DNA from 3 places in the Rhizobium sp. TRM95796 genome. Region 2 is predicted to be linked to each of the others. Evidence: riboswitches for the same ligand, from Rfam matches in the RefSeq annotation. Region 2 holds a riboswitch; each other region holds the start of a gene.
What was found. Region 2 has a riboswitch for cobalamin ahead of bluB (5,6-dimethylbenzimidazole synthase). Riboswitches for the same ligand answer to the same signal wherever they lie in the genome.

Region 1 (10,155 bases), on a different contig from region 2:
TACCAGTTGGCGCTGCCGAACTGACCGACCCAGGACCAATCCATTTCGGTGGCCGATGCGGGCGCGGTATTGGCCATCATCGAGGTGACGATCTTGGTGCGGATCTCGTCCCAGCCCAGCGTCTGCACGTCGAGCGCGCCTTGGGTCTTGGCGGTGTATTTGTCGGTCATCTCCTTGGGGAGCGTGACCCATGGCGGCAGCAGGACCGACAAAGGTTCTGCGGCGAAGGCGGAAAGAGGAAGAAAGGCCGCGCCCAATCCCAGTGCAGCGGCGGCAGACAACAGCGTACGACGTTTCATGTTCATTTATCTCCTGTTGTGGTTAGTGGTCTTCAAGCGATGCGGCAAGCGTCTCCAGAAAGCTGTTCGTGATGGGCAGTCCGGCATGTTCGGCAGCACGCCAGAGCGCGCCGCCAATGGGGGGTAGTCTGGGCCTGACGGGTTCTCCGGCCCGGTTGGCGGTCGCGGCGAGAAGCCCGGCGGACCGAAAGACGCCGCCGGCATAGGACCAGTCGAGATCGGGCGCTCCCAGAGCGCGTCGGGCGGCGAACACATGTTCGGCCAGCCTGTCCGCTGAGGCGTCGAGCAACGCCGCGGCGACGTCGTTGCCTTGTTCGCCCATCGCCGACACCGTTTGCGCGAGAGCCGCATAATCCGCTCGACGATTGCCCCGATTGAAAGCCCATTCGATCAGGTCGTCCGCGGACACGCCGCAGGCGGCCAAAACGCCATCGGCGAAGCGCCGCCCCTCGCCCGAGGGATCGTCGAGCCGCCCGTCCAGGACACGGCTCGCCAGCGACAGGGCTTCACGACCGATCCAGAAGGCCGAGCCTTCATCGCCGAAAGCCTCGCCCCAGCCGCCGAAGCGCACACTCCGGCCGGCAACCTTCGCCCAGGCCATGCTGCCGGTGCCGGCCAGCAAGAGCACGCCGTCACGCCCGGCAAAGGCGGCGTCGCAGGCGACCTCGACATCGTTGAGCACGAGATGAGGGCCGGGAAAATGCGCTGCGACCACGGCCCGCTGATGGGCAGAAACCGCGTCGATCTCGCCATGACAGGAGAGACCGAGCACGCTCGAGGCGAAACTGCGATTTCCGCAAAGAGCGTCGACCGCCGTCGCCAGCACGGCTGTCCAGCCCTCGCCGGCCATCGGATCGAGGCCAGGTCCGCGCCAGACGTCGATAACCGCGCCATCCGCCGTCGCCACCGCGGCGATCGTCTTGCTGCCGCCGGAATCGAGCCCGAAAATCAAGGTCATGCCGCAACCGCCTGCGGCAGGTCCGCCTGACGCACGTCGAGACCGAAGGCGCCCAGGCGGTCGAACCACTCGGGTGACAGACCGGTATCGGTCACCACCGTCTGCAGATCGGTCATCGGGGCGACACGATAAGTCAGCCGCTGGCCGAACTTGCTGGAATCGGATAGGAGAATGCGCTGCTCCGACCGTGCGATCATCACGGAATTCAGCCGCGCCTCGTTTTCGTCCACCGAGCTCATCGCCCCGTCCTCGGCGATTGCGCCGGCGCCGAGAAACAACTGACCGAACCAAAGGCGCTCCAGCATCTCCTCCGCCAGAGGACCCACGACCGACGAGTTTTCCTTGCGCAACTGGCCGCCGAGAAGCGTGACCTTGACGCCGACCACGTCGATGAGCATCTGCGCCGCCGGCAAACAATTGGTGAAGACATTGAGCGGCAGCGGATTGACGCGGATGCGGCGGGCCAGTTGCAGCACCGTCGTGCCGGAATCCAGGAAAATCGAGGTTCCCGGCTGCAGCATGTCATAGGCGAGGTCGCCGATGGCGCGCTTGGCGAGCAGAGCCTGCGCCTCACGCTGTTCGAACGCCACTTCGACCTCGAACTGATCCGCCAACCGCGCGCCGCCATGCGTGCGCACCACTACACCCGCTTCTTCGAGTTCCGCCAGATCGCGGCGCAGCGTCGGCAGGGACGCGCCGACAGCCTGCGCAATGGCGGCGATCGAGGAAGAGCCGTTGGAAAACAGGAATTGGCGGATGGCTTGGGCGCGGTCTGGCTTCATGCGGTTCACTACCCCTGTATGGGAGGCTGGGCGTTCAATCTCGTCACAAGATTTCTTGAAAATGAATCATTGTCAATCACATTTTTGAGCGTTATTGATCGTTCATCGCATTTCTAGCCTGATGCCACCGAGCGATGGAGCCTGCCGATGTCCACGACCGCCCTTACGTCTCTGCCCCGTCTTCACCGCGAGGGACGGGCTGTCGGCATCACGTCGGTGTGCTCCGCGCATCCCGAGGTGATCGGCGCTGCGCTGAGGCTGGGCCGGGACACGGGCCAGTCCGTGCTCATTGAAGCCACGTGCAACCAGGTCAATCAGGATGGCGGCTACACCGGCATGACCCCCGGCGATTTTCGCCGCTTCGTCGAATGTATCGCCGGCGAAACCGGCTTTGATCTCGACAGACTGATTCTCGGCGGAGATCATCTCGGACCAAATCCCTGGAAGCATCTGAGCCCCGAGGCGGCGATGGAAAAGGCCGAGGCGATGGTGGCGGCTTATGCGGCGGCGGGCTTTGAAAAGATCCATCTCGATTGCTCGATGGGCTGCGCCGGCGAGCCGCCGGCGCTGGACGACGAACACACCGCCGCTCGCGCCGCCCGCCTCGCCGCCGTCGCCGAAAAACATTCTACCGGCAAACCGGTCTATGTCATCGGCACGGAAGTGCCCGTTCCGGGCGGCGCGCTCGAAGAGGTCGAGCATCTCGACGTGACGTCGCCGGACGCCGCCGAGGCGACCGTCGACATTCATCGCCGGGCCTTTGCGGGCGCCGGCCTGGACGAGGCCTTCGAACGCGTCATCGGCCTTGTCGTCCAGCCCGGCGTCGAATTCGGCAATCAGAACGTCGTGTCCTATGTTCCCGAAGCCGCCCAGGCGCTGTCGCGGCGCCTGGCGGATCTCCCGGGTCTCGTTTTCGAAGCCCACTCCACCGATTATCAGACAGGAGCCGATCTTCGAGCGCTGGTCGTCGACGGCTTTTGCATCCTCAAGGTCGGGCCGGGCCTCACTTTCGCGTTGCGCGAGGCGCTTTATGGTCTCGACGCCATCGCGGCGGAACTGGACGGCGGCGCACTATCGCTCAAGCCGGCCATGGAAGCGCTGATGCTCCGCCAGCCCGGCCATTGGGCGAAATACTATCCCGGGACCGCTGAGGAGCAGGCATTGCATCGCCATTTCAGCTATTCCGACCGCATCCGTTACTACTGGGCCTTGCCGGAAGCGAAAGCCGCTGTCAACGCGCTGATGAAGAGGCTCGGAGACAAGGCTTTGCCGGAAACGCTGATCAGCCAGCACCTCGCGGCGGCATGGCCGGAGGTGCGGACGGGCCTCACCGCGCCCACGGCCCGATCGCTGGCGCGCGCCGCCGTCACGCGCATGTTGCGGATCTACGCGGCTGCTTGCGGCCAGAACTGATCGATGCGACGGCGGACGCATGCGCGAGTCCGCCCGGCGGTTTCGGTCCCGACATGCGCGAACCCCAAAGCCTAAGCCGCCATCGCGGGGCCGATGCGAATGGTAACGCCCGCAGGTCGAGATCGATCGTTCCGAATGAACGACGACTCTGCAATCAGCGCGGAGCAGACACGAGCCTGAGCAATTCATCCACGGAGCGGGGCAAGTCGCCATCGCTCGGCAGCAGCCCCAGGTCTTTCAAACCGCTGGCGACCTGGAATATGTTGGGCAGCCGCAAACCACTGCGCTCGCAGAAATCGGCCTGGCCGAACACGGCGTCGGGCGCGCCCTCCATCAGCACCCTGCCCGCGGCGAAGACCGCGACACGGTCGGCAAGGGCGTAGGCGACATCCATGTCATGCGTGGCGAGAACGACGGCGATACCCTTTGCCGCCAACATATCGAGCGTTCTCGTCAGATCTTCCACCCCCCTCGGATCGAGCCCGGCGGTGGGTTCGTCGAGAAGCAGAACCGACGGCGACATGGCGAGAATCCCCGCGATCGCCACTCGCTTCCGCTGGCCAAAACTCAACATGTGCGTCGGACGATGCGACAGGTCCGAAATTTCCATCGCGTCCAGAGCATTTGAGACCCGGAGCCGGGCCTCGTCGACCGACAGGCCGAGATTAAGGGGCCCGAAGGAGACGTCCTCGAAGACCGTGGCGGCGAACAATTGATCATCGGGATCCTGCAGGACCAGCCCGACCTGTGATCTGAGCAGCGTCAGGCCTTTGCGGTCATAGGCGACGGGCTCGCCATTCAACAGGACCTCGCCTGCGGAGGGTTTGAACGAGCCATTGAGGAGCGACATGAGACTCGATTTTCCAGCGCCGTTGGCTCCCAGGATGACGAGCTTCTGCCGCCGCACGATGCGGAGCGAGACGTCATCCAGCGCGCGCGTGCCATCCTCGTACCTGAACCCGATTTTCCGAGCTTCGAGTATCATCCTATCCACCGTGACAAGGCGTAGAAAACCAGAAGAATCATGCCGATCACCAGCAGTCTGATGCGCGACGCGGGTTTCTCCACGGAGATAAAATCCAGCCGGCCCGTATAGCCCCTGGCGGCCAAGCCCGTCTCCATGCGCCGAGCGCGCGCGAAGACGCGCGGCAGCAGAGACGCGAGCAACAGCCCGTTCGATTTCAGCATGCGCCGTTTTCCTGTGTAACCCAGTCGAGCATCGAGCGATTGCCGACCGGCGTTCAGACAATCCAGCAAGACCCAGATGATCCGGAACATCACCATGGCGATATCGGATATTTCCGCGTTCAAGCCCTTCCGCTGCAAGAGTTGAAGAATGCTCGGAAGCGGCGTGGTGAGCGCGAGAAACAGCAAACAGCAAACACAGGCGCTGCTTCTGAGAGCGACGAAACAGGCTTGGCCAATTCCCTCGTCGGAAACCAGCGCGATGTGAGGGACGTATCCGACCACCGTCACGGAAAAAAGCTGCGCCACGCCGCCGGTTGCGATGAAGAGCAGCGGGATCCGCGCCGCGGCGGCTATGTCGCGCCAAGCTATACCGGCGCCGAAATGCGTCAGCGCCAGCATCGCCAGGAGCACGGCGGCCTGTGTGGACCATCCCGCCGACAAGAGCGAAAGAGCCATGACGCCCAATGAGAGAAAGAGCTTCTCGCCAGCGGCGTGACGCCGCCAGCGATTGGTCTGCGCACAGCGATCGATCGCGCGCATGACTCAGTGCGAATCGGAACGCTTGGCCGGCGATGTGCGGCGTCCGAAATAGAACCCGATCAACCCGGCGCCGATCGCAGCCTGCAAGGCAAACAACAGGCTTTCGATTTCGCCGCTCGGCGGTTCCCAAAGCGGCGTAGCCCATGGCTGATAATCGGGTCGGATTTGCGTGATGACCGCTTCGGCCTCGCCATCGGAGCCGCCGAATTCGGCGTCTCCGCCGTGATGGATGACGAGCGGCAGAATTGCCAGGACGATGACGGCCAGCAGGAGCCAGAGATTACGTTTCAGCATGATCAGGCCTTCGCGTTCAGGATATTGAGTGCATTCATCTCGCCGCGGCTGTAGCGCTGCAGGAGATTGTACACGATCACGGTCAGCAGACCCTCGCTGATGGCGAGCGGCACCTGGGTCAGCGCGAAAATGCCGAGAAACTTCGCCGCGGCGCCCGCCATGCCGGAGACCGGATCGGGAAACGCCAGCGCAAGCTGCAGCGACGTCGTCACATAGGTGGCGAGATCGCCGAGCGTCGCGGCCAGAAAAATCGCGATCGCGCCGCTGAATCCTGCTCCGGACACCCCTTTGAAGATGCCATAGGCGACGAAGGGACCGACAATGGCCATGGAGAATATGTTGGCGCCCAGCGTGGTCAGGCCGCCATGGGCGAGAAGAAGCGCCTGGAACAACAGGACGATCGTCCCAAGAACCGTCGTCACCGTTGGCCCGAACAGCGACGCCGCAAGCCCGGTGCCTGTCGGATGGGAGCAACTGCCCGTCACAGACGGGATTTTCAAAGCCGACAGGATGAACACATAAGCGCCCGAAGCCGCCATCAACAGTTTGATCTCGGGCTTTTCCCGGACGAGCTTTACAATGCGCCTCGCCCCATAGATCACGAATGGCGCGGACACCACGCCCCAGCCAACCGCATGCGCGGCCGGCAAATATCCTTCCATAATATGCATAACACGCCCTCAACCACGCCCACCGCGCAGCTTGATAAAGTCGCCACGGAATGTCGTGGCCCAGCGATGGCAGGTATCCTGGCTCGCGGGTCATGGCTCGATCCGCCTTATCAGCCGACAAGCAGCCAATGGCATAATGGATGTCGCTCACCGCTCACAGTTGCGGGGGCAGCCACGGTCTCGGCCCCTGATGGGTAGTCCTCACCGTGTTCCCTTTTGATCCACCCTTCTTCAAGTCAGGCGGAACCATCCCGGAAATCACTATGCTCGACTCGTCGAAAACACAATATCTAAACGTCAGCAGAATGAATGCGGGCCTGCGCGAGCCGTCTGGAAACGCGCGACATTCCACACCGCTTCCCGAAAGCGGGCGGTAACACGAGTGAACTGCGTCGGGGCAACGGCGCGTCTAGCCGGCGACGGCTCGATCACGCGACGGGCCCCGCCGGTCCATATGGTGCGCAAGCTCTTCGACGTGTTCGATGGCCAGCATGATCGTCTCGACACTCACCGGATTGGGCATATTGCCGAGATGAGGAGCCGTCATGGTCCAGCGAGCGAGGTCCTCGATCTCCGCCTTGGTCGGCTCGCTCATGCCGAGATCGCCGAGCGAGGTGGCGAGACCGATCGAACCGTTGAATGCGACGAGCGATTGGAGTTCGCCCCGGCGGCCTTCGGCCGCGAGTTGCACCAGCGCGCCCCAGGCGACATGCTGGCCGTGGATCGCGTCCTTGGCGCCCCTGGCTTTCACCAGGCCGCGGGTGAGGCTGTGGGCCAGCGACAGCCCCCCGTTTTCGAAGCCGAGGCCGCTCATCAGGATCGTCGCCTCGATCGTGTCTTCGAGGGCTTGGGTCATTCTGCCCGCGTCGAGATCCACCATCGCGGTCTGCGCAGAGCGGCGCAGCGTCTGATAGCAGGCGTCGGCGATAACCGCGGCCGAGACGAGCGGTCTCGTGCCGAAGGGTGTGACGCCCGAGCCGTTCAGGCAGCCTTCAGCCTCGAATTTCTTGGCGACGGCGTCGCCGATTCCGGCCAGCAGGAAGTGCCGCGGCGCCCGCGCGATGAGGGTCGTATCGACGATCACGGCTTCCGGAGAACGGGCGAGACGATCGACCGAGATCATCACGTGATGATCGTCATACATGGCGATGGCGCTGCTGGTCGGGCTGTCGTTGGAGGCGATGGTCGGCACGGTGATCACGTCAAGGCCGAGCTTGCGCGCCAGTCCCTTGGCGGCGTCGAGCGATTTTCCGCCGCCGATGCCGATCGCAAGTGAAGGACGTTGACCTGACAGCGCCGCTTCCAGCGCGTCGATGGCGGGATAGGTGATCTCGCCGGAAAACGGCAGGACGATCGGCGTCAGCCCTTCCGCCGCCAGAAGCGTCTCGAGTCGATCCTTGAGAAGATCGAGCACGAAGGCGTCGGCGATGATCGCCGGATTGGTCCCGAACGGCCTGGCAAGGCGGCCGAGCTCGTCCAGCGCGCCCGGACCCTGAAGATAACGATGCGGTCCGCCGAAGATCCTGAGGCTCACTTGACCAACTCCATCAGCCGATCGACTCCGAGCCCGTTCTGGCCATAATGCCGGCGGGCGGCGGCGAGTTTGGTGAACACGTCTTCATAGCCGAGCGCCACGCCGTCGGGGTCGACATAGACATAACCGCCGGTGACATGAAACAGCGTGATCATCTCGCCGACATCCTCCGGCACGACCAGCGTATGCGTTTCGCCCGGCGGCTCGAAGGCGTAGCTCATCGGCGTCGCCTCCCAGTCATGTTCGAGATAGCGCCAGCGCCCCCGCAGCGTGAAGGCGTGAACCGGGCCGCTGTGACGATGCCGCGACAGCACGCCCGCTTTTCGAACCCGGAGCAAATTGACGTAATAGCCCTGGCTCACAGACAGCACGAGCGGCCGGAACGAGACGCCCTCGGCCTGCGGGATCCAGAGGCGCTCGTCAGCGTCGAGGTCGAGGCCGTCGCCCAGGAATATGTCCGACATCATTCCGAAGGGTTGCGGCTGGCGATAGGCGATCTTGCTCGCATCCATGCGGGCTTCAGGGCGGGGCGTGTCGAGGTTCGCGGTCATGGCGTCGCTCCTCAATCGAGCGGGAAGGCGTCGGATGGAGCCCCCCAGGAACAATAGCCGCCGTCGACCGGCAGCGTGATCGCGGTGATGAACTTGGCCTTGTCGGAGGCCAGGAACACCATGGCCTCGGCGATGTCTTCGGCCGTGCCCATCTTGCCCATCGGCGTACGGCGACGAATGCGCTTCTCGTCGATCTTGCCTTCGGCGATGAGCTTTTCGGTGAGCGGCGTCATCATGTAGCCGGGCGCCACCGCGTTGACGCGAACATTGTGAGGACCCCATTCGCAACCCAGCACCTGGGTCAACATGCCGATGCCGGCCTTGGCGGCGGAATAGGCGGTGCGGACCGGAAGGCCCATCAGCCCGGCGATGGAATTGAGATTGAGGATCACGCCGGAGCGTCGCGCGATCATCGACGGCGCCACGGTCTTGGAGACGAGGTAGGTGCCGGTCAGATGCACGTCTATCAGACGCTGCCAGTGACTGAGCGTCTGATCCACCGTGGGCGTGAAACTGTCGGGCATGCCTGCATTGTTGACGAGAATATCGATGCGTCCGAAGCGGGCGAGCACCGTCTCCACCATCGCCTTGACCGCCTCTTCGCTGGAGACGTCGCCGCTCACGGCGAAATGCTTCTCGCCCAGCGCCGAGGCGGCCGCTTCGGCGGCCTCAAGGCGCAGGTCGTTGATGACGACGGTCGCGCCCTCGCGCGCAAACGCGGCGGCGGTGGCGAGGCCGAGGCCGCTCGCGGCGCCGGTGACCAGAGCGATCCGGTTTTCGAGTTGCATGACCGCCTCCTCACTTGCCGTCGACGATGGCGCGGATGAAACGCGGCGTGTCGACGCCGTATTTCGCCTCGAGATATTCCTGTGATCCGCATTCGAAGAAACTGTCTTCGAGGCCGATCTTGACGAGCGGCTTGACCATGCCGGCCTCGTAAAGCGCCTCGACGACCAGCGACGTCAATCCGCCCGAGGTCTTGTGGTTTTCGGCGACGATCAGGCGGTCGAAGCGGCGCGCAAAGTCAAGAACGCCCGCCTTGTCGAAGGGCTTGATGGTGGAGACATGCAAGACGCCGGCGTCGACGCCCTGCGCCTGCGCGGCTTTGGCGGCGTCCAATCCCCGCGCCGACATATAGCCGGTAGAGATGATCCCGACATCGCGGCCCGGCCTGAGCACCTTGGCCTTGCCGAGTTCGAAGCGATAGTCGGCGTCGAGTTCGACGGGCACCTTGCCGCGCAGATTGCGGACATAGACCGTGCCGGGAATGTCGGCGACGGCGCGCACCACCTGCTTGAGTTCGGTGGCGTCGCAGGGGTCGATGATGGTGAGATCGGCGATCCCGCGCATCATGTTGAGGTCTTCGGTCGCCTGATGCGTTGCGCCATAGCCGTTGACCAGCCCCGGCATGCCGGCGAAGATCTTTACATTGGCCATGGAATGGGCGCAGGCGATCGCCACGAAATCATAGGCGCGGCGGGTGATGAACACCGAATAGGTGGTGCAATAGGCGATCTTGCCGGTCTTCGCGAGCCCGGCAGCCATCATGATTAGGTTCTGCTCGGCCATGCCGACATTGAAGAACCTCATGGGATGAGCGTCGCGAAACGGCAGGATATCGCTATAGCGGCCCATGTCGGCGGTCAGCCCGACGATCTCCGGCCGCTCGCGCGCCAGGTCCGCCAGCGTATTGCCGAACGGGGCGAGTTCGGTGACCTTGCCGGCGACGTCGACGATTTCGCCCATGCCGCGCGTGCGGCCGCTCACGGTCTGTGTCTCAGCCATGTTCTCTCTCCAGTTCGTCGATCAGCGCGGTCCATTCGGAATTGTCGATGCGCACGAAATGCGCCCGGTCGCGGGCCATGATGGTGGGCACGCCCGCGCCCGGCGTGGTGCGTTGCACGATGCATTTCGGCTTGCCGTTG
Region 2 (10,155 bases):
GGGTAACGCTGTTCCAGAAGCCCACCATCAAGGGCAAGGAGATCGAGATCGCTCTCGCCTTTCATGAGGTGAAGCCGCGCGTGCAAGACCATGGCGTCCCCGCCATGCTGGCAAGCCTGATCACCAACGAAAAGGGCGACAGCCTCGCCACCGCCTACGCCGATCCGGAACCCGATTACGCCGAACAATCGCCCTTCGATTCCATTCTGGCCAAGCCTCAGGGCGACCGTTTCGTTCCGGACGCCGGAAAGGAAGCGCATGGCTGGGCGGCCAACGTGCTGCCGGCGACCGTCTTCAGCGAGAAGGAACAGAAATGCCTGGCTGAGGCCATTTATTTCGAAGCCATCACCGAGCCCCTCAAGGGGCAGGCCGCCGTGGCGCAGGTGGTCCTCAACCGGGTGCGCAACCCGGCTTTCCCCAACACGATCTGCGGCGTGGTCTATCAGAACGAGGACTGGCGCAATCGCTGCCAGTTCTCCTTCGCCTGTGATCGCATTCCGGACATCATCTGGTCGCGTTCGCGCCTGGAGGCCGCCAAGGAAGTGGCGCTCGCCGTGACGGCCGGCAAAATCTACCTCAAGGAAGTCGGCGATTCGACCCATTATCACGCCGTCTATGTCAGGCCGAACTGGGCGCGCACCATGAAGCGGGTCAGCCGCATCGGTCTTCACATATTCTACAGAACCTATCGCGGCGGCTGGGTCTGATAGGCTTTCGGGCCGCGGCAATTGCGCGCAAAGTTTCCAAAACCCGCTGACTTGTCTGTAACATCCTGAATTTTCAGGTTAAAAATACATGAATGCCGAGCGCGGGCTCGCCTTGACTCCCAAAAAGGTCGAAACTATGGTGCACGCGGCTTGAGAGCGGGGGTCTCCAGTTTGGAACTTGCCAATTTTCAGCCTTGCGCGAGCAGATATGCTGGGTTAATGCCCCTGCCCGTGAGGAGGCGAGAATGGAAACCGACCGCCAGGACAGTCTGGAAGCGCGCATGGAGAAACTCCACAAGGAGTTGGGACACGCGCAAGGCAGCCCCGAGGAGGCAGCGAGAGCGGCCAGCGACAATGACCGGAAAGGTTATTCGCAGGCGCTGAAAATCTCCTCTGAGTTCATTGCGGCCGTCATCGTCGGCGCGATGCTGGGCTATCTTCTGGATCTGGTCCTGCCCACCAAGCCGTGGGGGTTGGTCATTTTTCTGCTCCTGGGATTTTGCGCGGGCATCCTCAATGTCCTCAGAGTGGTGGGCGTGGTGACCGCGCCGCATCCGGTGGACAGGATCGGGGAAGCCCGCAACAAGGACAAGAGGCCGAAGCCCTGAGGCGCGGCCGTGATGAAAACGAGAGAGAACAAACGTGGCGACCAGCGATAAGGTAGATCCGATCCATCAGTTCCATATTGTCCCGCTCTGGGAGAATGTGGGCGGCACCGGCTTTCACTTTACCAATTCCGCTCTCTTCATGGTGTTGACAGTCGTCGTTGCGACGCTGTTCTTCGTCTGGGCGTCCGCCCCGCGCGCCATCGTGCCGGGCCGCATGCAGTCGATCGCCGAACTGGCCTATGAATTCGTCGCCAAGATGCTGAAGGACTCGACGGGTAAGGAAGGCATGAAGTTCTTCCCCTTCGTGTTTTCGCTGTTCCTGTTCGTGCTGGTGTCCAACCTGTTTGGCATGGTGCCCGGCTTCTTCACCGTCGGCAGCCAGATCATCGTCACCTTCGCTCTGGCGCTGCTCGTGATCCTGGTCGTGGTGCTCTATGGTCTCTACAAGCACGGCCTCCACTTCTTCGGTCTGTTCGTCCCGTCGGGCGTGCCGATGCTCGTCGTTCCCCTGGTGACCATGATCGAGGTCGTGTCATTCCTGTCGCGCCCCGTCAGCCTCTCGGTTCGTCTCTTTGCGAACCTGCTCGCCGGCCACATCACGCTCAAGGTCTTCGCCGGTTTCGTGGTCTCGCTCGGCGTGCTCGGCCCGATCGGCATCGTCGGCGCCATCCTGCCGCTGCTGATGACCATCGGTCTCACCGGTCTCGAATTCCTGGTCGCCTTCCTGCAGGCCTATGTGTTTGCGGTTCTGACCTGCATGTATCTCAACGACGCGGTTCATCCGGGCCACTAAGGTCGTGAGTAGAGTTCGGCGTCGGTTGACACTGACCGGCGCTCCTGATTAACAGCCACCAAACGAAAACACTGAAGGAGTTCTACAATGGAAGCTGAAGCAGCAAAGTACATCGGCGCCGGTATCGCTTGCCTCGGAATGGGCGGCGCAGCCCTCGGCCTCGGCAACATTTTCGGCAACTACCTCGCCGGCGCGCTTCGCAACCCGTCTGCAGCCGACGGCCAGTTCGGCCGCCTGATTTTCGGCTTCGCCGTGACGGAAGCTCTGGGCATCTTCTCGCTGCTCGTCGCTCTTCTCGCTCTCTTCGGCTGATCGGCGTCTCAAAAAACCATCGGGCCATGGCGTTCGGCCGTGGCCCGTTTTTTGATACCGTATCCTTGCCCTGGAGGAAGGAATGTTTGTGACGACAGCCTATGTTCTGTCCGCCACGGCGGTGGAAGGGGCAGTGCAGTCGACGGAAGCCGAAGTGCACACCGAAACCGGTGTTCCGCACGACGCCGGCCACGCCGATGTGTTCCCTCCCTTCGACGCGACCCAATATCCATCGCAGCTTCTCTGGCTGGCGGTTACCTTCGGCGCCTTCTATTTCCTGGTGTCGAAGCTGATTACTCCTCGCATCGGTTCGATCATCGAGACCCGTGAAGCCCGCATCGCCGGCGATCTCGCCGAGGCGCGGCGGATGAAGGACGAAGCCGACGCCGCAGTCGCCAAATACGAGCAGGAACTCGCCGCAGCTCGCGCAAAGGCGCAGGGCATCGCAGCCGAAGCTCGTGACGCCGCCAAAGTGAAGTCGGACGCCGAGCGCCAGCAGCTCGAAGCCGATCTCGCCAGGAAGATCTCGGAAGCAGAGGCCAGCATTGCCGCCATCAAGGCGACTGCGCTGGGCGAAGTCTCCACCGTGGCGCAGGACGCCGCAGCGGAGATCGTCAACCGGCTCACCGGCGTTTCCGTCAACTCGGGCGAAGCCGCTGACGCGGTCAACGCCGTGAAAGGCTGAGGAGGCTCGTAATGGATGCAACATTTTGGGCGCAGATCTGGGCGCAAGTCGCGCTTCTGATCTTCCTCGGGGTGATCATTTACCTCAAGGTTCCCGGCATGGTCACCCGCGCGCTCGATTCGCGCGCGGAGAAGATCGCATCTGAACTGAATTCGGCCAAAAAACTGCGCGACGAAGCGCAGGCCCTGTTGGCCGAATACCAGAAGAAGCGCGCCGCCGCCGAAGCGGAAGCCGCCGAAATCGTCGCCGCCGCAAAGCGGGAAGCCGATGCTCTGGCCGAGGAGGCCAAGCAGAAGACCGCCGATTACGTGGCTCGCCGCACTCTGATGTCCGAACAGAAGATCAAGCAGGCGGAAGCCGAAGCTGTGGCCGCTGTTCGTTCCGCCGCCGTCGACCTCGCGGTCGCCGCTGCGGAAAAGTTGATCGCCGGCAAGACCGACGCCTCGCTCTCCAACGCGCTGTTCAACGACGCGGTGGGCGAAGTGAAGTCCCGGCTCAACTGAGCGCGTCTCGGAGCCTCGATTGAAGAACCCGCCGCGAGGCGGGTTTTTTATGGGCGCTGTCGCGTTTCAGGCGGGCGGTACCGGTTTCATCGCAATTTCGCGATAGAGCCGCAACACATGCGACTCCTCCGGCCAGCGTTCCGAAAAGATGAGCCGGTCGAGCGGCATCCGGTCACGCCAACCCTTGGTTTCGAGTTCCGGCTTTCTGTAGAGCTCCGACACATGGCCGACGCAGAGATAGGCGACGATTTCAACGCTGTCGGGTATGCCCAGCAACGCGGCCAGGCGGCGATGGTCGAAGATGCTCACCCAGCCGACGCCGATGCCCTCCGCCCGTGCGGCCAGCCAGAAATTTTGCACTGCGCAGACAGTCGAATAGATGTCCATGTCGGGATGATGCGTGCGGCCGAGCACGAACTCGCCGCCGCGCTTGCGGTCGCAGGTGATGCAGATGTTGAGCGGGGCTTTGAGTATCCCCTCCAGCTTGAGCGCCCGGTACTTCTTCTTGACGTCGCCCTCCAACCGGTCGGCGGCTTCGTTGTTGGCCTCCTCGAACAATCGGTGGACGGCGCGGCGATTGGCTTCCTCGCGGATCAGGATGAAATTCCACGGCTGTGTCAGCCCCACCGAAGGGGCGGCATGGGCAGCCGCCAGCAGTCGGTCGAGCAGCGTCGTATCGATCGGATCGGCAAGAAACTCGTTGCGGACGTCGCGCCGCGTATGGATGGCGCGGTAGACCGCGTCTTTGTCGGCATCGGAAAACGGACCCACGGCCGTGAGGTCGCGATGAGCGGCGCCAAGCATGTTACCCCCTGCGTCTGGCGTGCCCGCTGCGCCGTCCTCGCGCGTCGGGCTATGTCGTCCGGTCGGTCTTCTGGCTCGGTTTCATCTGCCGCTTCGCCTTCCCGGTCTCCCAGTGGCGTCTCGAAGCGGCATCCGCCTTACAGCGCTGGGCGCGCGCCGGTTTCGCACCGGCTTCCCGATTCTCCCGCGCGAGCGGGCGCCGGACGATAATGATGTAGCTGAAATAGTGTCCCCGCGGCAATCCATCCCGCGACAAGAACTAGTCCTTCCGCAGCGGGCGAAAGCTCATGCGGTGGAGGGGGCAGGGGCCGAGTTCGATGATGGCGCGGCGGTGCACGACGGTGGCGTAGCCCGCATGCTTCTCGAAGCCGTAGCCCGGATGAGAATGCGCCGCCGCCTCCATCATCCGGTCGCGGGTGACTTTGGCGACGATCGACGCCGCGGCGATCGAGACCGAGCGGGAATCGCCCTTGACGAAGGCCTTGCCGGGGCAGGGCAGGCCGGGGGGAACGTCGCGGCCGTCGATGACTGCGAAATCGGGCCGCCTGTACAGAGAAAGGGTCGCCCGCCGCATGGCTTCGAGGCTCGCCTTGCGAATGTCCGTCCGGTCGATTCCCAAGGCGCTGACCGAGGCGATGGCGACCTCGGCGCTTCCCAGGATCTCCGCATAGAGCCTCTCGCGTTCGGAGAGCGAGAGTTGTTTGGAGTCGTTCAGGCCGGTCGGAATACGGGCGCGGTCGAGCACAACCGCGCAAGCGACCACGGGTCCCGCGAGCGGTCCGCGGCCGACCTCGTCGAGGCCGACGATGCGGTCGTAGCCGTCGCGCATCAACGCTTCCTCGATCGCGAAAGTCGGGGCGACGTCTTCAAACAAGAAAGGTAGGGAATCGGCGGGACGCGTCATGCGGGGTTTGTGGCATATCCCGCCGATTCCCCGCAAGTCCCGGATCGAGGGCGGCGGCCCGGGATGCTTGCGGGCGCCATCCGTCGTTGCGGTTCGACGGAGGGCGCTGGTCGACGCTGGGTCCGGCTTCAGGGACATGCCGGGCCCAGCATCCGATACTGAGAACTAGAGGAGGCTCAGTTGCACCCCATAGCCGGACGGAGGCACGAAGAGATCGGTGTTCAGCTGAATGCCGCGCCGCCTGAGATCGAGCTTCTTGGCGGCGAGTTCGAACCTCCGATGCAGTTGCCAGGCATAGGGACCGGCGCCCTTCATGCGTTTGCCGAATTCGGCGTCGTAGTCCTTTCCGCCGCGCATGGAGCGCACCAGGTTCATCACGTGCCGGTAGCGATCCGGATAGTTGCGCAGCAGCCAATCGCGAAACAACGGGCTGACTTCGAAGGGCAGGCGCAGCAGGATGTAATTGGCTTCCCTGGCCCCGGCGGCGGCCGCGGCGTCGAGAATGCGTTCGAGTTCGTGATCGTTGAGCGCCGGGATCATCGGCGCGGCCAGCACGGCTGTGGGAACGCCCGCTTCGGTCAAGGCCCGGATCGCCTCCAGTCGCCGCGTCGGGGTCGAGGCGCGCGGCTCCATCAGCCGGGCGAGCTTGCGATCGAGCGTCGTCACCGACAGCGCGACTTTCGCCAAGCCCTTTTCGGCCATCTTCGACAGCAGGTCGATATCGCGCATCACCAAGGCCGACTTGGTCACGATCGAGACCGGATGATTGGCCGTCGACAGGACTTCGAGGATCTGCCGCATGATGCGCCATTCCTTTTCGATCGGCTGATAGGGGTCGGTATTGGTGCCGATGGCGATCGTCTTCGGTTTGTAGCCGGGCTTCGACAGCTCCCGTTCGAGAAGCCGCGCCGCATCCGGCTTGGCGAAGAGTTTGGCCTCGAAATCAAGGCCCGCCGACAGGCCCATATAGTCGTGGCTCGGCCGGGCGAAGCAATAGACGCAGCCATGCTCGCAGCCCCGATAGGGATTGATCGAGCGGTCGAACGGCACGTCGGGGCTGTCGTTGCGCGTGATGATGCTGCGCGGCTTCTCGACCTGAACCTCGGTGCGGAACGGCTCCAGGCTTTCGAGCGTCTGCCAGCCGTCGTCCAGCGCCTCGCGCTCCTTCGACTCGAAACGGCCCGCCGGATTGAGGCCCGCGCCGCGGCCGCGACGGCGGTCGATGTCGATCCTCACACCGCTTTCCTTGAGCAGTCCATCGGCAAGCTCCGCCGTGTTGGCAGGCTGGAAGGCAGCCTGCCGCGAAAGGGACAGATTGATCATTGGGCTTCTCCGGCGCGGTCAGCTGACCGCCTGATGACAATTTTCCTATCGTGAAAAGGAGAACAATGCAAGAACAAAATGCGGCTGGCAATCGCGCGCGGCTTTCGGTAAAGCTAGGCCATGCTGACGGTGATGTTGGAATGCGAGAACAGCGAGCCAGAGCTCGCCTATACCCTCTCCGTGCTCGTTTCGGGCGCGGTCGACGGCGTCGTCAGCGAAGTCATCGTGCTCGACAGGGGGTCGCAGGATGGCACCGCCCGGCTCGCCGACGCCGCGGGCTGCAAATATCTGCAGAGCTGGACGCTTTCCGACACCGTGCGTCGCGCGCGAGGCGAGTGGTTGCTCTTCCTCGAACCCGGCGCCCGGCCGCAAAATGGTTGGGTTGAGGAAGTGCTGGAATATGCCGCGATCGGCGGAAAGGCGGCCCGGTTTTCGGCCTCGCGTCGCCATCGTCAACCCTGGTTCCGGCGCATCGCGCAACCAGGCAAGCCATTCGAATACGGTCTTCTGGTGCAGAAGCGCGATTTGCTCGCCGCGCTGGACGCGGGCGTCGATTTGGCGCGGTTCGCCCGGAATGCGCCGCGGCTCCGATTGCGGACGGAGTTGATTCCGGCCGCGGTTCTGAAAGGTCGGGCCAAGGCCGAGCGTTGAGCGACGCGCGGGAATTCGGTGATCGGCGCGCTAAAGTTAGGGGATGCTTAAGCGTAATCCCCTAAATTTGGGGACAAACGCCGGAGACCGTCCTGTTTCCGCGCGGTTTGGGACGCCGAGGGGGCCTGATGATCAACCTGAAGATTGCGCATAAACTCTACCTGCTGGTTTTCGCGCTGATGGCGGCGTTCGCCGTGGCGGTGACCTTCGAGATCCGCGCCGCCGCAGACGCCGTCTATCATGAACGCTATGAAATGCTGCGGACCGAGACGGAGTCCGCCGTCTCCATTCTCAAGCAGTTCCACGAGCGCCAACTCGCCGGGGAATTGACGGAAGAAGAGGCCCGCGCCCAGGCCTATCAGATCGTCAACGGCATGAAATATTCGCCCGACGGATATTTCTTCGCCTATGACTACGATCTCAACATGGCCTTCCATTACGACAAGGACAAGGTCGGCAAGAATCTGCGCGGCAAGCCGGATCCCAAGGGCAAGCTCTACCGAGAGGAACTGCTGAAGCTGGGCCAGGCGGGCGGCGGGCGCACCGATTTCGATGCGTCCAAGCCCGGCGAGCCAAAGGACGCCTTCTTCCGCAAGAGCGCCTATGCGCTCGCCTTCGAGCCCTGGAAGCTGGTCGTCGTCACCGGTCTTTATGTCGACGATCTCGACGCACAGGTGAACGCCATGATCGCCAAGGCGGTCGGCGTCATGCTGGCAATTTTCGCGCTCGGCGCGGCGCTGGCCTATGTCATCATGCGGTCTATCACCAAACCCCTCGAAGAGGTTCGAAAGGCCCTCGGCGAAGTAGCTGACGAAAACACCGCCATTTCCGTGCCTCACGCCGGCCTCTCCAACGAAATCGGCATGATGGCGCAGGCGACGGCGGCGCTGCAGACCAAGATCCGTGAGCGCCACGACCTCGCCGAGCGCGAGGCGCGCCAGCAGCAGGAACTCGCCGCCGAACGTGAGGCCAATGTCGAGCGCGAGCATCAGGAGGCCGAGGCGCTGCAGCGGGTGATCTATGAGATCGGCGACACGATGGAGCAATTGGCGACCGGCGATCTGACGGTCCGCTGCGGCGATCTCGGCGCCAAATACGATTCGCTCAGGCTCAACCTCAACAGATCCTTGTCCAAGCTCGAAGGGGCGATGTCGAAGGTCAATCGCAAGAGCTCGGACATCGGGGCGTCGAAGGACGAGATCCGTCGCGCCTCCGGCGAGCTTGCGCTCCGCACCGAGCGTCAGGCCGCCAATCTCGAAGAGACGTCCGCGGCGATCGACGAATTGTCGGTCACCGTCCGCCAGACGGCGGAAGGCGCGCGCGAGGCCGCCAATCGCGTCTCGACGGTCAGTTCCGACGCCAACAGTTCAGACCAGATCGTCGCCCGCGCCATCGACGCCATGAGCGGCATCGAAAAATCCTCGAGCGAAATCACCAAGATCATCGGCGTCATCGACGAGATCGCCTTCCAGACCAATCTCTTGGCGCTGAACGCCGGCGTCGAGGCGGCCCGCGCCGGCGAAAGCGGCAAGGGCTTCGCGGTCGTGGCGCAGGAGGTGCGCGAGCTCGCCCAGCGCTCCGCCGCCGCGGCCAAGGAGATCAAGGAGCAGATTTCGCGTTCCTCGACCCAGGTCGCCGAAGGCGTGGATCTCGTCGGTCAGGCGGGGGAGGCGCTCAAGCGTATTTCCGGACAGATCGCCGCCGCCAACGCCATCGTCGACAAGATCGCCCACAGCGCCCAGGAACAGGATGCGACGCTGAAAAGCATCGCGAGTTCGGTCAACCAGCTGGATCTCGCCACCCAGCAGAACGCCGCGATGGCCGAAGAGACCACCGCCTCCGCCCAGGTGCTGGCAGACGACACCGAAGAGCTGGTCAAACTGATCAGCGCCTTCCGCGTCCACCCCAATGCGGGCGCGCATCACAAACAGGCGGCGTGAACCGCGGCGCCCACATACGAAACCGGCCGCGAAAGCGGCCGGTTTCGTTTTTGCGGCTATGCCCTCTTACCCGGCGATCTTGCTGAAATCCGCCACCGTGCCAGTGGCGCTGCGGATGGCGGCCAGAAGCGCCAGGCGATTGGCGCGGATGTCAGGGTTCTCGTCATTCACGAGCACGTCGGTGAAGAAGGCGTCCACGGGGCCGCGGAGCTTGGACAGCGCTTCCATGGCGGCGGCGAAATCCTCGCGCGCCACGGCCTGGGCAGCGCTCTGGCTGGCGTTGACGATCGCCTGATGCAGCGCGGTCTCCGCCGGCAGTTTCAGCAGGCTGAGATCGATCCGTTCGGCGGCCTTCGTTCCCTTCTTCTCCTCGGCGGCCAGCAGCTGCGTGGCGCGCTTGGTTCCCGCCAGCAGGTTCTTTCCGTCCTCGGTGCCGATCAAGGCCGACAAGGCTTCGGTGCGGCGCACGATGGTCAGGAGATCGTCGGCGTCTTCGGAGAGCACCGCATCGACGATGTCGTGACGGCGGCCGGCGTCCTTGAGATAGACTTTCAGGCGATCGTGGAAGAAGGAGAGGAGGTCGCGGTCGGAAGCCACGCTTAACAGTCTGAGGCGAACATTGTTCTCCAGAATAATCCGGATCACGCCCAGCGCCGCGCGACGCAGCGCATAGGGGTCCTTCGAGCCCGTCGGCTTTTCGTCGATTGCCCAGAAGCCCATCAGCGTATCCAGCTTGTCGGCCAGCGCCACGGTCGCAGCCACCTTGTCGGTCGGCACGCGGTCTGAGGGGCCTTGCGGCTTGTAGTGATCCTCGATGGCGGTGGCGACCGCTGCATCCTCGCCCTGCAGCGCCGCATATTTGCGGCCCATGATGCCCTGCAGTTCGGGGAATTCGCCCACCGCTTCGGTGCGCAAGTCGGCTTTC
Region 3 (10,155 bases), on a different contig from region 2:
ACAGCAGCGAACTCATCGAGGCCTTTTCGTCCTGCAGGCGCTTGCGATCGTCGGTGACGGCCTTGTCCTCGGCCTTGCCGTCCGTCGGCGCAGGTCCGAGTTCTTCCAGCCGCTTGGTCACCACCTCGTAGCGCGCTTCGAGATCGGCGGTGGAACCGGCGATGTCCTCGGCCAGCACATCGGCTTCGAGCTTCAGCAGCGACAGCGCGGAATCGTCGTCGCTGGATCGCGTGGCCTTGCCGCGCAAGGCCTCCAGGTCGCCGGCGGCCTTGTTGACGCTCGCCTGCACCTCGTCGCGCAGCGTGTCCACCGCGGTCTTCACCACCGTGCGCTGGGTCGAGGGCGCCTCGGCCGGGGGCTGGCTCGTCGCGGCAGGCTGCGGCGCGGTTTGCGCAAGCGCCGCGCCGCCATATGCGGCCGTCAGCGCAGCGGCGAGGAACAGGGACAGAAAGGGCAATCTTTTCATGGCGGTCTCGTCGCGTGGTTCCGGAATCGCGCTGATCACGCGCATGGTTTCCTTTTCCTTAACGGAAAAGGCGGATGCGGCAAGCGGCGGATCAGTTTCGGCGCATGATCCAGAGAAACGCCAGCCCGCCCACGAGCCCGGTGACGACGCCGATCGGCATGTCTTCCGGCGCCATGATGGTGCGGGCGGCGAGATCGGCCCAGATCAGCGCCACACCGCCGCTAAAGGCCGAAAGCGGCAAAACGCGGGCATTGTCGGATCCGGCGAGCGCGCGGACGAAATGCGGGGCCATCAGGCCGACAAAGCCGATCGCGCCTGAGAAGGCCACCATCACGCCGGTAAGCAGCGCCGAAACCACGAACAGCGCGATGCGGAAAGGCTGTACCGACACGCCCAGCGTCGCCGCCGTCTCGTCGCCCATGGCGATGGCGTTGAGCGCCCGAGCATTGGGCTGCAGGAAGGCGAGGGCGACGGCGAGGGTGACGGCGGGGTAGAGAAGATGCGGCCATTCGGCGAGGCCCAGGCCGCCGAGCATCCAGAAGGTCACCGATTGCGCCGCGCGGGGATCACCGAGGAAAACCAGCAGGTTGGCGAGCGCGGTGAAGACGAAGGAGACGGCGACGCCTGCCAGAACCAGCCGGTCCGCGCCATTGGCGTGGCCGACGCGCGCGGCGATCGGAACGGTGATCATGGCGACGAGCGCCCCGGCGAAGGCGAAGACCGGCACGGTCAGCGCTCCCAGCACCATGCCGACATGGATCAACGCGATCACCGCGCCGACCGCCGCGCCCGAGGAGACGCCGAGCAGATGCGGATCGGCGAGCGGATTGCGGGTCAGCGGCTGCAGCACCGCGCCGGTCAGACCGAGACCCGCGCCGACCAGCCCGCCGAGAATGACGCGCGGCAGCCTGACATCCCAGACGATGCTTTCCCGTCCCGCCGACCAGTCGACCGCAATCATATCGGGCGCAATCTTGTTGGCCACGATCTTCCACACCGTGAGAGCGGGAATGGAGGCTGCGCCCAGCGACACCGCCATGATCATGGTGAGGCAGAGAAGGCCGAGGAGCGCCGCGGTGATCAGGAGGAGGCGGAGAGGGGGCATGGGGAGCGGTTGCTACTTGTTTTTGTTTCAGTTTTGCGTGCAAGATTTGTAGGTAGGCGTTTTGGCGCGCCCGGTTCCTGCGTTTCAGAGATGTCGGGGATCTTGGCCACCCCCTCTGTCCTGCCGGACATCTCCCCCTCAAGGGGGAGATTGACTCGCGGTGATGCCTCGCTTTCTCTTGACGCCATCAGTTGCGTCAACGAGGCCATTCAATGTAGCGGAAACCGGCGCCCCAGCCGATCTCCCCCCTTGAGGGGGAGATGCCCGGCAGGGCAGAGGGGGGTGTTTCCGGTCCGCAGCGCTAGCGAGTCGTCCAAGTTGCCGCCGCTCAATGCGCGCTGATCACATATTGCGCGGATGAAACGCCTTGGCCAATCGTGCGATCGCTCCGATGTTGCGTGGACCCGGCGTCGCCTCGACATAGTCCAGCACGACGAAACGATCATTCTTGACCGCGTCTACATTCTTGAAGGCCGGGTTGGTTTTCATGAAGGCGATCTTCTGCTCGGCGGTGACTTCGCCGTAATTGACGATCACCACGACTTCGGGATTGCGCTCGATCACCGGCTCCCAGGAGACTTCGGTCCAGCTTTTTTCGACGTCGTCCATGATGTTCTTACCGCCGGCGGCTTCGATCATGGCGGTGGGGATGCCGTATTCGCCCGAGGTGAAGGGCTTCTCCTCGCCGGAATCGTAGACGAAGACGCGGGCGGGACGATCGATCGGGCCGACGCCCTCGACGATTTCGGCCAACTCCTTGCGATAGCCCGCCACCAGCGCCTCGGCGCGGTCCTCGACGCGGAAGATCTTGCCGAGATTGAGGAGGTCTACGAACATATCGTCCATGGTCGGCTTGGCCTTGTTCATGATGTGAACGCAGCTTTCGGTCAGCTCATAGACCTTGATGCCGAGCGGCTGAAGGGTTTCCGGCGTCACGTCGCCGCCGACCTTCATGCCGTAATTCCAGCCGGCGAAATAGAAGTCGGCGTCGGCGCCGAGCAGCACTTCCTTGGTCGGATATTTCGGCGACAGTTCAGGCAATTCCTTGACCCCGTCGCGGATTTTCTCGTCCAGCGTCTTCCAGCCGGATACGCCGGTATAGCCGACCATGCGGTCCTGCAGCTTCAGGACCAGCATCATTTCGGTGAGGTTGACGTCGTTGGAGATGGCGCGGCTGGGGGCGGCGTCGAAGGTGACGTCGCGGTTGCAACTCTTGACCGTGACGGGGGCGGCGAAGGCGGCGGTGGCGAAAAGCGAGAAGGTTGCGCCGACGATGAGAGAAAGGGTTTTCACAGGAAAGCTCCGGAATAGGACGAACGGGAAAAGGCGAAGCGCGCGGAGCCCTCGGCGCCGATGCGGAATTTTGCGGCCTCGACGCCGAAAGCGCCGGCGATGGCTGTTTCGGTGAGCACCGTCTCGGGCGGGCCGAAGGCCGTCAGCCGTCCGCCGTTGAGAATGGCGGCGCGCGAGGCGAAGCCGGCGGCGAGATTGATGTCGTGCAGCGTGGCGATGACGGTGACGCCCAAGCCTTCAAGCAGATGCAGGATGTCGAGCTGGTGGCGGATGTCGAGATGGTTCGAGGGCTCGTCGAGGATCAGCAGACGCGGCTCCTGGGCGAGCGCCCGGGCCACCAGCACACGTTGCTTTTCCCCCCCGGACAGGGTGGAAAACTGCCGCCCGGCGAGGTTTTCGAGGCCGAGATGCTCCAGCGCATGGTGGACCTTGGCGCGGTCTTCCTCCGACCAGCGGCTTAATCCCCGCCGCCAGGGAATACGGCCCATCATGACGATGTCGCGCACGCTGAAAGGGAAGGCCGCCGGGCTTTCCTGCAGCACCACCGCCACCTTGCGGGCGAAGTCGCGCTGCGGGATCGACCAGATGTCCTCGCCGCCGAGCAGCACCGAGCCGTCGCTCGGCCGGACGCCGCGAAACAGGCAGCGCAAGAGCGTCGTCTTGCCGGCGCCATTGGGGCCGACGATCGCCAGACGTTCACCGGCGGAAATTCGCAGGGAGATGTCGGCGATGAGTTTCGGGCCGCGCGGCGGGGCGAAGCTGACGCCGCGGGCTTCGAGATCCAGACCGTCCACCGCGCAGTTCATGACGCGGCCTCGGGCAGACGCCCGGTTTTGTGGAGAAGGCGGATTGGCGCCGCCATACGCATCAGGTTATGACCGGCGAGACGCCGGCCGCCATTCGATAATCGCATCGGAACACCCCGTCCGTGGTTACTGTCGCTGAATGGCAGGTCTCCTGGCTTGCGGGTCTTCGCCGGTCTGCGCCTTCCCAGCTTTCGCCAGTGGCTCGTTGCAGACAGGCTCGCCGCATACAGTTGCGGGGGCAGCCACGGCTTCGGCCCCTCTGGGGTCGTCCTCACCGTGTTCCCTATTAAGCCGTCGCCCATTTTCGCGGCGACAGCGCCATTCTTCTCTGTCATGCCATCAACTCTCTTATCGCGCAAGCCGGATCGCGACATCCAGTTTCGTCTCTTGCTTTGTAATGGTATAACATTTGTTGACTGTCAATCGTTCACCATGGTTTTCGACGCGGTGTTTACGGGTCGCGGCTAACAATAGGGGAGAAGGAGCCGCGCATGCTGAACTGGAACACGATCACCGAACATGGCGACTATGCTGCGGAACGCTCGGCGTTGCTGACGTTGCTGGAGGGCGCGACGACCAAGCCGTATGTCGATATCGTCGGCGTGCCGACGATCGGCATCGGCTTCAGCCTGCGCGCCAATCTCGACAAGGTGCTGCTGGCGATGGTCGGGGAGGAACATTACAGCGAGACACTTCTGTCGAAGCTCGACGCCGTGGTGGACAAGACCCATTCTTACGGCTCCAGCGCCACACTGATCTCGGCGCTCGACAAGGTGATGGCGGCGTGGAGCAAGTCGGTCGACAGCGATGTTCCCAAGACATTCGCCTTCGCCAGCAGCGACCAGATCGCCGAAGCGCTCGACCTGATTTCCCCGACCTATGACAGCTATGTCGACAAGTGGTTGTCCGGCATTCCGGACTCCGATGAGCGCATGGCGCTGTTCTCGCTGGCTTACAACAATCCGGGCCTGCTGGGCTCCGGGTTGAAGGCCGCGATCGAGGAGGGGGATCGCGCCGAAGCCTGGTTCCAGATCCGCTACTATTCCAATGGCGGCGCGAGCGCCGGCCAAGGCATCGCCAACCGCCGCTATGTCGAAGCCGATCTCTTCGGACTCTATGACAAGGACGGCAAGGCGACATTCTCGGAAGCGGTTCAAACGGGCCAGATGCTGGCGGAATGGCATGAGAAAATTCTGAGTTACGAGGCGAATTACGATCCGGGCGAGGCGGCGAAGATCAAGGGCGTCGAAACGATCGGCGACATCACCGAAGAACTCGCGCCGGCCATCCGCACGGCGCTCAAGACTTTCGGCCTGTCGGCCAAGACGGAGGTCGAGGAACTGCTCGCCACCGACAAGGGCGTGACCACGGTCTATGGCGACGGAACGAGCGCCGACAGCGCCGCAAACGATGCCGACATGTTGATCGGCCGCGCGGGCGCCGACACGCTCTATGGCGGGACGGGAAACGACATTCTCGTCGGCCGCGCCGGCAGCGATCTTCTGTCTGGAGGAGCGGGAGACGATCTGTTCGTCTTCTCGACCGCAAAGGACAGCACCGCCAAGGCTTCTGATCTCATCGACGACTTCACCAAGGGCGAAGACCAGATCGCGCTGACCAAGGCGCTCGATGGCGACTACGATTTTCTCGCCCGCGGCGTCGGCTTTTCCGGCGAGGGCGCCGAAATCGGCTGGCGTTGGAAGGGCGGTGACACGCTGGTAACGGTGGACCGGGATGGTGACGGCGGGGCCGATCTAATCTTCAAGCTGGATGGGAAGATACGGCTGACCGACGCGGATTTCATGATGTGAGCAGTAAACACGTCGCCATTCCGCGATTTCCGACTTCTGGGCGGATAGTCGACTTTCCAACGCGGTGATGTCTATAAGGCTGGCGAAACAGGACGCCGCCGCTCAGCGACTACGTCAACGGAGAGCCCATGACCACCGCCCGCGACATCATCGACGCCCTCGAACTCGAGCCGCATCCGGAAGGCGGCTGGTATGTGCAGACCTTCAAGGACGGCGAGACGCGGGACGGCAGAGCGTGCTCCACCTGTATCTATTATTTGTTGGAGGCCGGGCAGCGTTCGCATTGGCACAAGGTCGATGCGGTGGAGGTCTGGCACTATTACGCGGGCGCGCCGCTGACCTTGCGCCTTTCCGCCGATGGCAAGACGGCGCGCGCCTCAACCCTCGGCCCCGACGTGCTGGCGGGACAACATCCGCAGGTCGTGGTGCGCAAGGACGAATGGCAGAGCGCCGAGAGCCAGGGCGACTGGACGCTGGTGGGCTGCACCGTCGCGCCCGGCTTCGACTTCGCGGGCTTCACCATGGCCGAGCCGGGCTGGGAGCCCGGCTGATCAGGCGAGATCCGGCTGCGGCGGGCGCGGGATGCGGCTATCGGGATCGATCCGCGCCGCATCTTCCTTTCCCTTGGCCCCGTCCTCGATCTCACGGTCCGACAACTCGCCGAAAGGCGCGATCGGGATCGCCTTTCCGGTCAATGGATCAATCTGCGGGGCGGCGTCTCGGGGAGATTGGGCGACAGGCTTGGGGTTCATCATAGCAGTCCTTTCTGTCTGATGCAGGCTGTTTTGAACCCAACGGCCCGTCACGCGCCTTGTTCCCCGGTGGATAACCTCGCGTTTGGGCAACTTAACGCCCCCGGCAGTGTTTCGGCTTCGGCCTCAGGCTTTTATGACAGTTTCATGACAATTCATGGAAAGTGACATGCTGGGCCTGTTTAGGAAATTGATGCCGCGGGAAGACCGCTTCTTCGATCTGTTCGAGCGCCACTCGAAGGTGGTGATGGCGGCGGCCGAGGAGTTGCGGGCGCTTCTCGCCGGCGAGGGCGATCTCGAGGCGCATTGCGACCGCATCGTCGCGCTCGAAAACGAGGCCGACGACATCACCCGCGAGGTGCTGCTCGCGGTGCGCAAGAGCTTCATCACCCCCTTTGATCGCGGCGACATCAAGGACCTGATCCAGTCGATGGACGACGCCGTCGACATGATGCAGAAGACGGTGAAGACCATCCGCCTGTTCGAGCAGAAGAGTTTCGAGCCGGGTATGAAGGAAATGGGTGTCACCATCGTCGAGGCGGCGCGGCTCTGCGCCGAAGCCATTCCGCTGCTCGATCGCCTGGGGCCGAACCACACGCGGCTGACGGCGATCGCCGAAGAGGTGATGCGGGTGGAGGGGCGCTCCGACGACCTGCACGACCAGGGCCTCAAGGACCTGTTCCGCAAGCATGGCCACAGCAATCCGATGGCCTATATGATCGGCAGCGAGATCTATAGCGAGCTCGAAAAGGTCGTCGACCGCTTCGAAGACGTCGCCAACGAGATCAGCGGCATCGTGATCGAGAATGTCTGATGGATGCGACCCTCGCTCTGCCGCTTCTGATCGCGCTGGTGGGAATCGCGCTGTTGTTCGATTTCCTCAACGGACTGCATGACGCGGCCAATTCCATCGCCACCATCGTCTCGACCCGCGTTCTCAGGCCGCAATATGCGGTGTTCTGGGCGGCCTTCTTCAATTTCATCGCCTTTCTGTTCTTCGGCCTGCATGTGGCCGAGACGCTGGGCAAGGGCATCATCGATCCTTCGATCGTCTCGCCGCTGGTGATCTTCTCGGCGCTGATGGGCGCGATCATCTGGAATGTCGTCACCTGGATCTTCGGCATTCCCTCAAGTTCTTCGCATGCGCTGGTCGGCGGTCTCGTCGGGGCGGGCCTCGCCAAGACCGGCGGCGATGCGCTGGTGCTGACGGGGCTGTTGAAGACGGTGGGGGCGATCTTCCTGTCGCCGGCGATCGGCTTCTTCCTGGCGCTTCTGCTGGTGCTTCTGGTGTCCTGGCTATTCGTGCGCCAGACGCCGTTTGCGGTCGACAAGACTTTCCGCTTCGCCCAATTCGTCTCGGCCTCGCTTTATTCGCTCGGCCACGGCGGCAATGACGCGCAGAAGACCATGGGCATCATCGCCGTGCTGCTCTATTCGCAGGGCTATCTCGGCGGGAATTTCCATGTGCCGTTCTGGGTGGTGATTTCCTGCCAGTCGGCCATGGCCTTGGGCACGCTGATGGGCGGCTGGAAGATCGTGCATACGATGGGCTCGAAGATCACCAGGCTCAATCCGATGCAGGGCTTCTGCGCCGAAACCGGCGGCGCGCTGACCCTGTTCGGCGCCACCTGGCTCGGCATTCCCGTCTCCACCACCCACACCATCACCGGCGCGATCGTCGGCGTCGGCGCCGCCCGCCGCGTCTCCGCCGTGCGCTGGGGTCTGGCCGGCAATATCGTCATCGCCTGGATCGTGACGCTGCCGGCGGCGGCGGCGATCTCCGCCGCCTTCTATTTCCTCGGCGGATTGTTCGGCTGATCGCGGCGGGCGGCTCAGGCCGCCCGCGCTTCAAGAAGCGCCATGTCGAGCATGAAGGAGCCGTCGGGCTCGATCTCGAAATAGGCTTTCACATCGGCGCTCGCGCTCTCCTGCACCGAGCGGATCGCGGCGACGAGCTCGGGCGGCGTCGCCATGCGGGCGATCCAGCTCGAAAACTCCATCTGCATCCGCCAGCGCTTGACGCCCGTCACCTCGAAGCCTGCCTGTTCCAGCATCACGGTCCATTCGGCCAGCGAATAATCGCGGACATGCGAGGTGTCGCGGAGCGTCTCTACAACCTGCAAATGGCTGTCATAGAGCGGATCGGCCGAGGCGACGACATCGACGAAGAGGGCCGTCGCGCCGGGCTTCAACACGCGCCGCGCTTCGCGCAGGCCGGCTTTGGCGTCGCGCCAGTGATGGGCGGTGAAGCGACAGCCGAGCATGTCGAAGGCGGCATTTTCAAACGGCAACTTTTCCGCCGGCGCCCGGACGGTGTCGATATTGGTCAGTCCGCGCGCCGCGGCGGTCTCAGTCACGGCTTTCAGCATGTCGGCGGAGAGATCGCAGGCGGTCACCCGGCCGGCATGTTCGGCCAGCCGATAGGCGACATGGCCGCCGCCGCAGCCGAGATCGATGGCGCGGGCAGGGCGGATCGCGGCGGCGACCTTAGCGATATAACCGAGATCGGCGCCCTGGGCGTGAACGCTGGAGGCGACATAGGCTTGGGCGCGGGGGCCGAACTGCCCCTCGACATGGGTCTGGTGGCTCTTTCGCATCGATTGTCTCCTGTCTTGACTCGGCGACTATGACAGGCATTTATTCTGTTACAAGATGAGGCTTTATCCTGGTATAAGATCTGCCATGACCAGCGACCACCAACGAAAACTGCTGGGCGATTTCGTCCGCGCCCATCGCGAACGGCTGACGCCCGACCCGCCCACGGGCCGGCGTCGCACGCCGGGCTTGCGGCGCGAGGAACTGGCGGCCCGCGCCCAGCTCTCCGCCACTTGGGTGACCTGGATCGAGCAGGGGCGCGATGCGCAGGCCTCGCCGCAGGCGCTCGCGCGTCTCGCCGAGGCGCTGCTGCTGACGCGGGCCGAACGCGCCTATCTTTTTGAGCTCGCCGGCCGCCGCGATCCCGATCATGCCCAGGCCGAGCCGAGCGAGCGGGCGCCGGACAGTCTGGCCGCAATGGTCGAGGCGCTGCCGCATCCGGCCTATGGCCTAGACCGGTTCTGGAACGCCATCGCCTGGAATATCGCGGCGGCCGATCTCTTCTCCGGCTGGCTCGGGGAGGGGCGCGACCGAAATCTGCTGCGCTACATCTTCCTCGACCCTTCGGCCCGGCGCTTCATCCTCGATTGGCCCGATCGCGCCGCCCGAGCGCTCGCCGAATTCCGCGCCGATTTCGGCGCCAGCTTCAACGATCCGCCGATGCTGGCGCTGGTGGAGCGTCTGGTCGCCGACAGCGCCGATTTCGCCGCGCTCTGGAAGGCGCAGACGGTGATGGATCGCGAAGGCGGCGATCGGGGATTTCTGCATCCGGAGCGCGGGATGGTGCGTTACCGGCAGTTCACGTTTCGGCCGGCGGACCGGCCGGACTGCAAGCTGGTGATGCTGGTGAGGGAAACCCGACTGTCCTGAGATGGTAATCGCCTGACAGTTGATCTGAAGTTTCGATGCGCGACCGCGAGAGTCGAGCGCTTCGAAACGGGTGTGGCCATGCCGCGCGAGAGCGGGTTTGATGGTGTCGCCAAACATCTCGAATCCGAGGACAACGAACATGGCCACGATGGACAAAATAGCACGTCGCAAGCTGTCTTTTCTCGATCTCGCGAGCGAACTTTCCAATTTTTCCCGCGCCTGCAAGGTGATGGGCTATTCCCGCCAGCAATTCAACCAGATCCGCCTCAACTTCCAGACCTATGGAGCCGAAGGAATGATCGACCGGCTGCCTGGAGCGAAGGGGCCACATCCGAACCGCGTGCCCGCCGAGATCGAAGAGGCGATGCTCGCGCACAGCCTCGATCATCCCTGCCACGGCGCGCTTCGGGTCGAGCAGGAACTCCGGCTCAAGGGTCTTGCCGTCTCTTCAGGCGGC

Region 1: it holds a riboswitch for cobalamin, as region 2 does, so the genes downstream of both, OCK01_RS19395 (energy-coupling factor ABC transporter permease) here and bluB (5,6-dimethylbenzimidazole synthase) in region 2, are expected to answer to the same signal.
Region 3: it holds a riboswitch for cobalamin, as region 2 does, so the genes downstream of both, OCK01_RS02560 (ABC transporter ATP-binding protein) here and bluB (5,6-dimethylbenzimidazole synthase) in region 2, are expected to answer to the same signal.

What each region holds. Positions count from the first base shown of each region.
Region 1 is NZ_JAOXHE010000009.1:214,595-224,749, forward strand. It holds gene OCK01_RS19360 (extracellular solute-binding protein) at 1-299, opposite strand, end outside; gene OCK01_RS19365 (N-acetylglucosamine kinase) at 322-1,257, opposite strand; gene OCK01_RS19370 (DeoR/GlpR family DNA-binding transcription regulator) at 1,254-2,039, opposite strand; gene OCK01_RS19375 (D-tagatose-bisphosphate aldolase, class II, non-catalytic subunit) at 2,187-3,452, shown strand; gene OCK01_RS19380 (energy-coupling factor ABC transporter ATP-binding protein) at 3,607-4,437, opposite strand; gene cbiQ (cobalt ECF transporter T component CbiQ) at 4,434-5,180, opposite strand; gene OCK01_RS19390 (energy-coupling factor ABC transporter substrate-binding protein) at 5,184-5,474, opposite strand; gene OCK01_RS19395 (energy-coupling factor ABC transporter permease) at 5,477-6,145, opposite strand; cobalamin riboswitch at 6,196-6,411, opposite strand; gene OCK01_RS19400 (glycerol dehydrogenase) at 6,555-7,679, opposite strand; gene OCK01_RS19405 (2,4'-dihydroxyacetophenone dioxygenase family protein) at 7,676-8,230, opposite strand; gene OCK01_RS19410 (SDR family NAD(P)-dependent oxidoreductase) at 8,242-9,018, opposite strand; gene OCK01_RS19415 (transketolase family protein) at 9,029-10,015, opposite strand; gene OCK01_RS19420 (transketolase) at 10,008-10,155, opposite strand, start outside.
Region 2 is NZ_JAOXHE010000005.1:130,383-140,537, forward strand. It holds gene OCK01_RS11995 (cell wall hydrolase) at 1-707, shown strand, start outside; gene OCK01_RS12000 (AtpZ/AtpI family protein) at 953-1,315, shown strand; gene OCK01_RS12005 (F0F1 ATP synthase subunit A) at 1,350-2,108, shown strand; gene OCK01_RS12010 (F0F1 ATP synthase subunit C) at 2,196-2,420, shown strand; gene OCK01_RS12015 (F0F1 ATP synthase subunit B) at 2,503-3,105, shown strand; gene OCK01_RS12020 (F0F1 ATP synthase subunit B) at 3,117-3,608, shown strand; gene bluB (5,6-dimethylbenzimidazole synthase) at 3,675-4,412, opposite strand; cobalamin riboswitch at 4,455-4,631, opposite strand; gene OCK01_RS12030 (ribonuclease HII) at 4,672-5,316, opposite strand; gene OCK01_RS12035 (PA0069 family radical SAM protein) at 5,482-6,639, opposite strand; gene OCK01_RS12040 (glycosyl transferase) at 6,760-7,290, shown strand; gene OCK01_RS12045 (methyl-accepting chemotaxis protein) at 7,419-9,230, shown strand; gene glyS (glycine--tRNA ligase subunit beta) at 9,297-10,155, opposite strand, start outside.
Region 3 is NZ_JAOXHE010000001.1:520,744-530,898, reverse strand. It holds gene OCK01_RS02575 (mechanosensitive ion channel family protein) at 1-466, opposite strand, end outside; gene OCK01_RS02570 (FecCD family ABC transporter permease) at 558-1,571, opposite strand; gene OCK01_RS02565 (ABC transporter substrate-binding protein) at 1,914-2,864, opposite strand; gene OCK01_RS02560 (ABC transporter ATP-binding protein) at 2,861-3,670, opposite strand; cobalamin riboswitch at 3,794-4,008, opposite strand; gene OCK01_RS02555 (M10 family metallopeptidase C-terminal domain-containing protein) at 4,162-5,481, shown strand; gene OCK01_RS02550 (cupin domain-containing protein) at 5,610-6,032, shown strand; gene OCK01_RS02545 (hypothetical protein) at 6,033-6,233, opposite strand; gene OCK01_RS02540 (DUF47 domain-containing protein) at 6,403-7,047, shown strand; gene OCK01_RS02535 (inorganic phosphate transporter) at 7,047-8,051, shown strand; gene OCK01_RS02530 (class I SAM-dependent methyltransferase) at 8,066-8,830, opposite strand; gene OCK01_RS02525 (helix-turn-helix transcriptional regulator) at 8,916-9,698, shown strand; partial or broken gene OCK01_RS02520 (helix-turn-helix domain-containing protein) at 9,838-10,155, shown strand, end outside.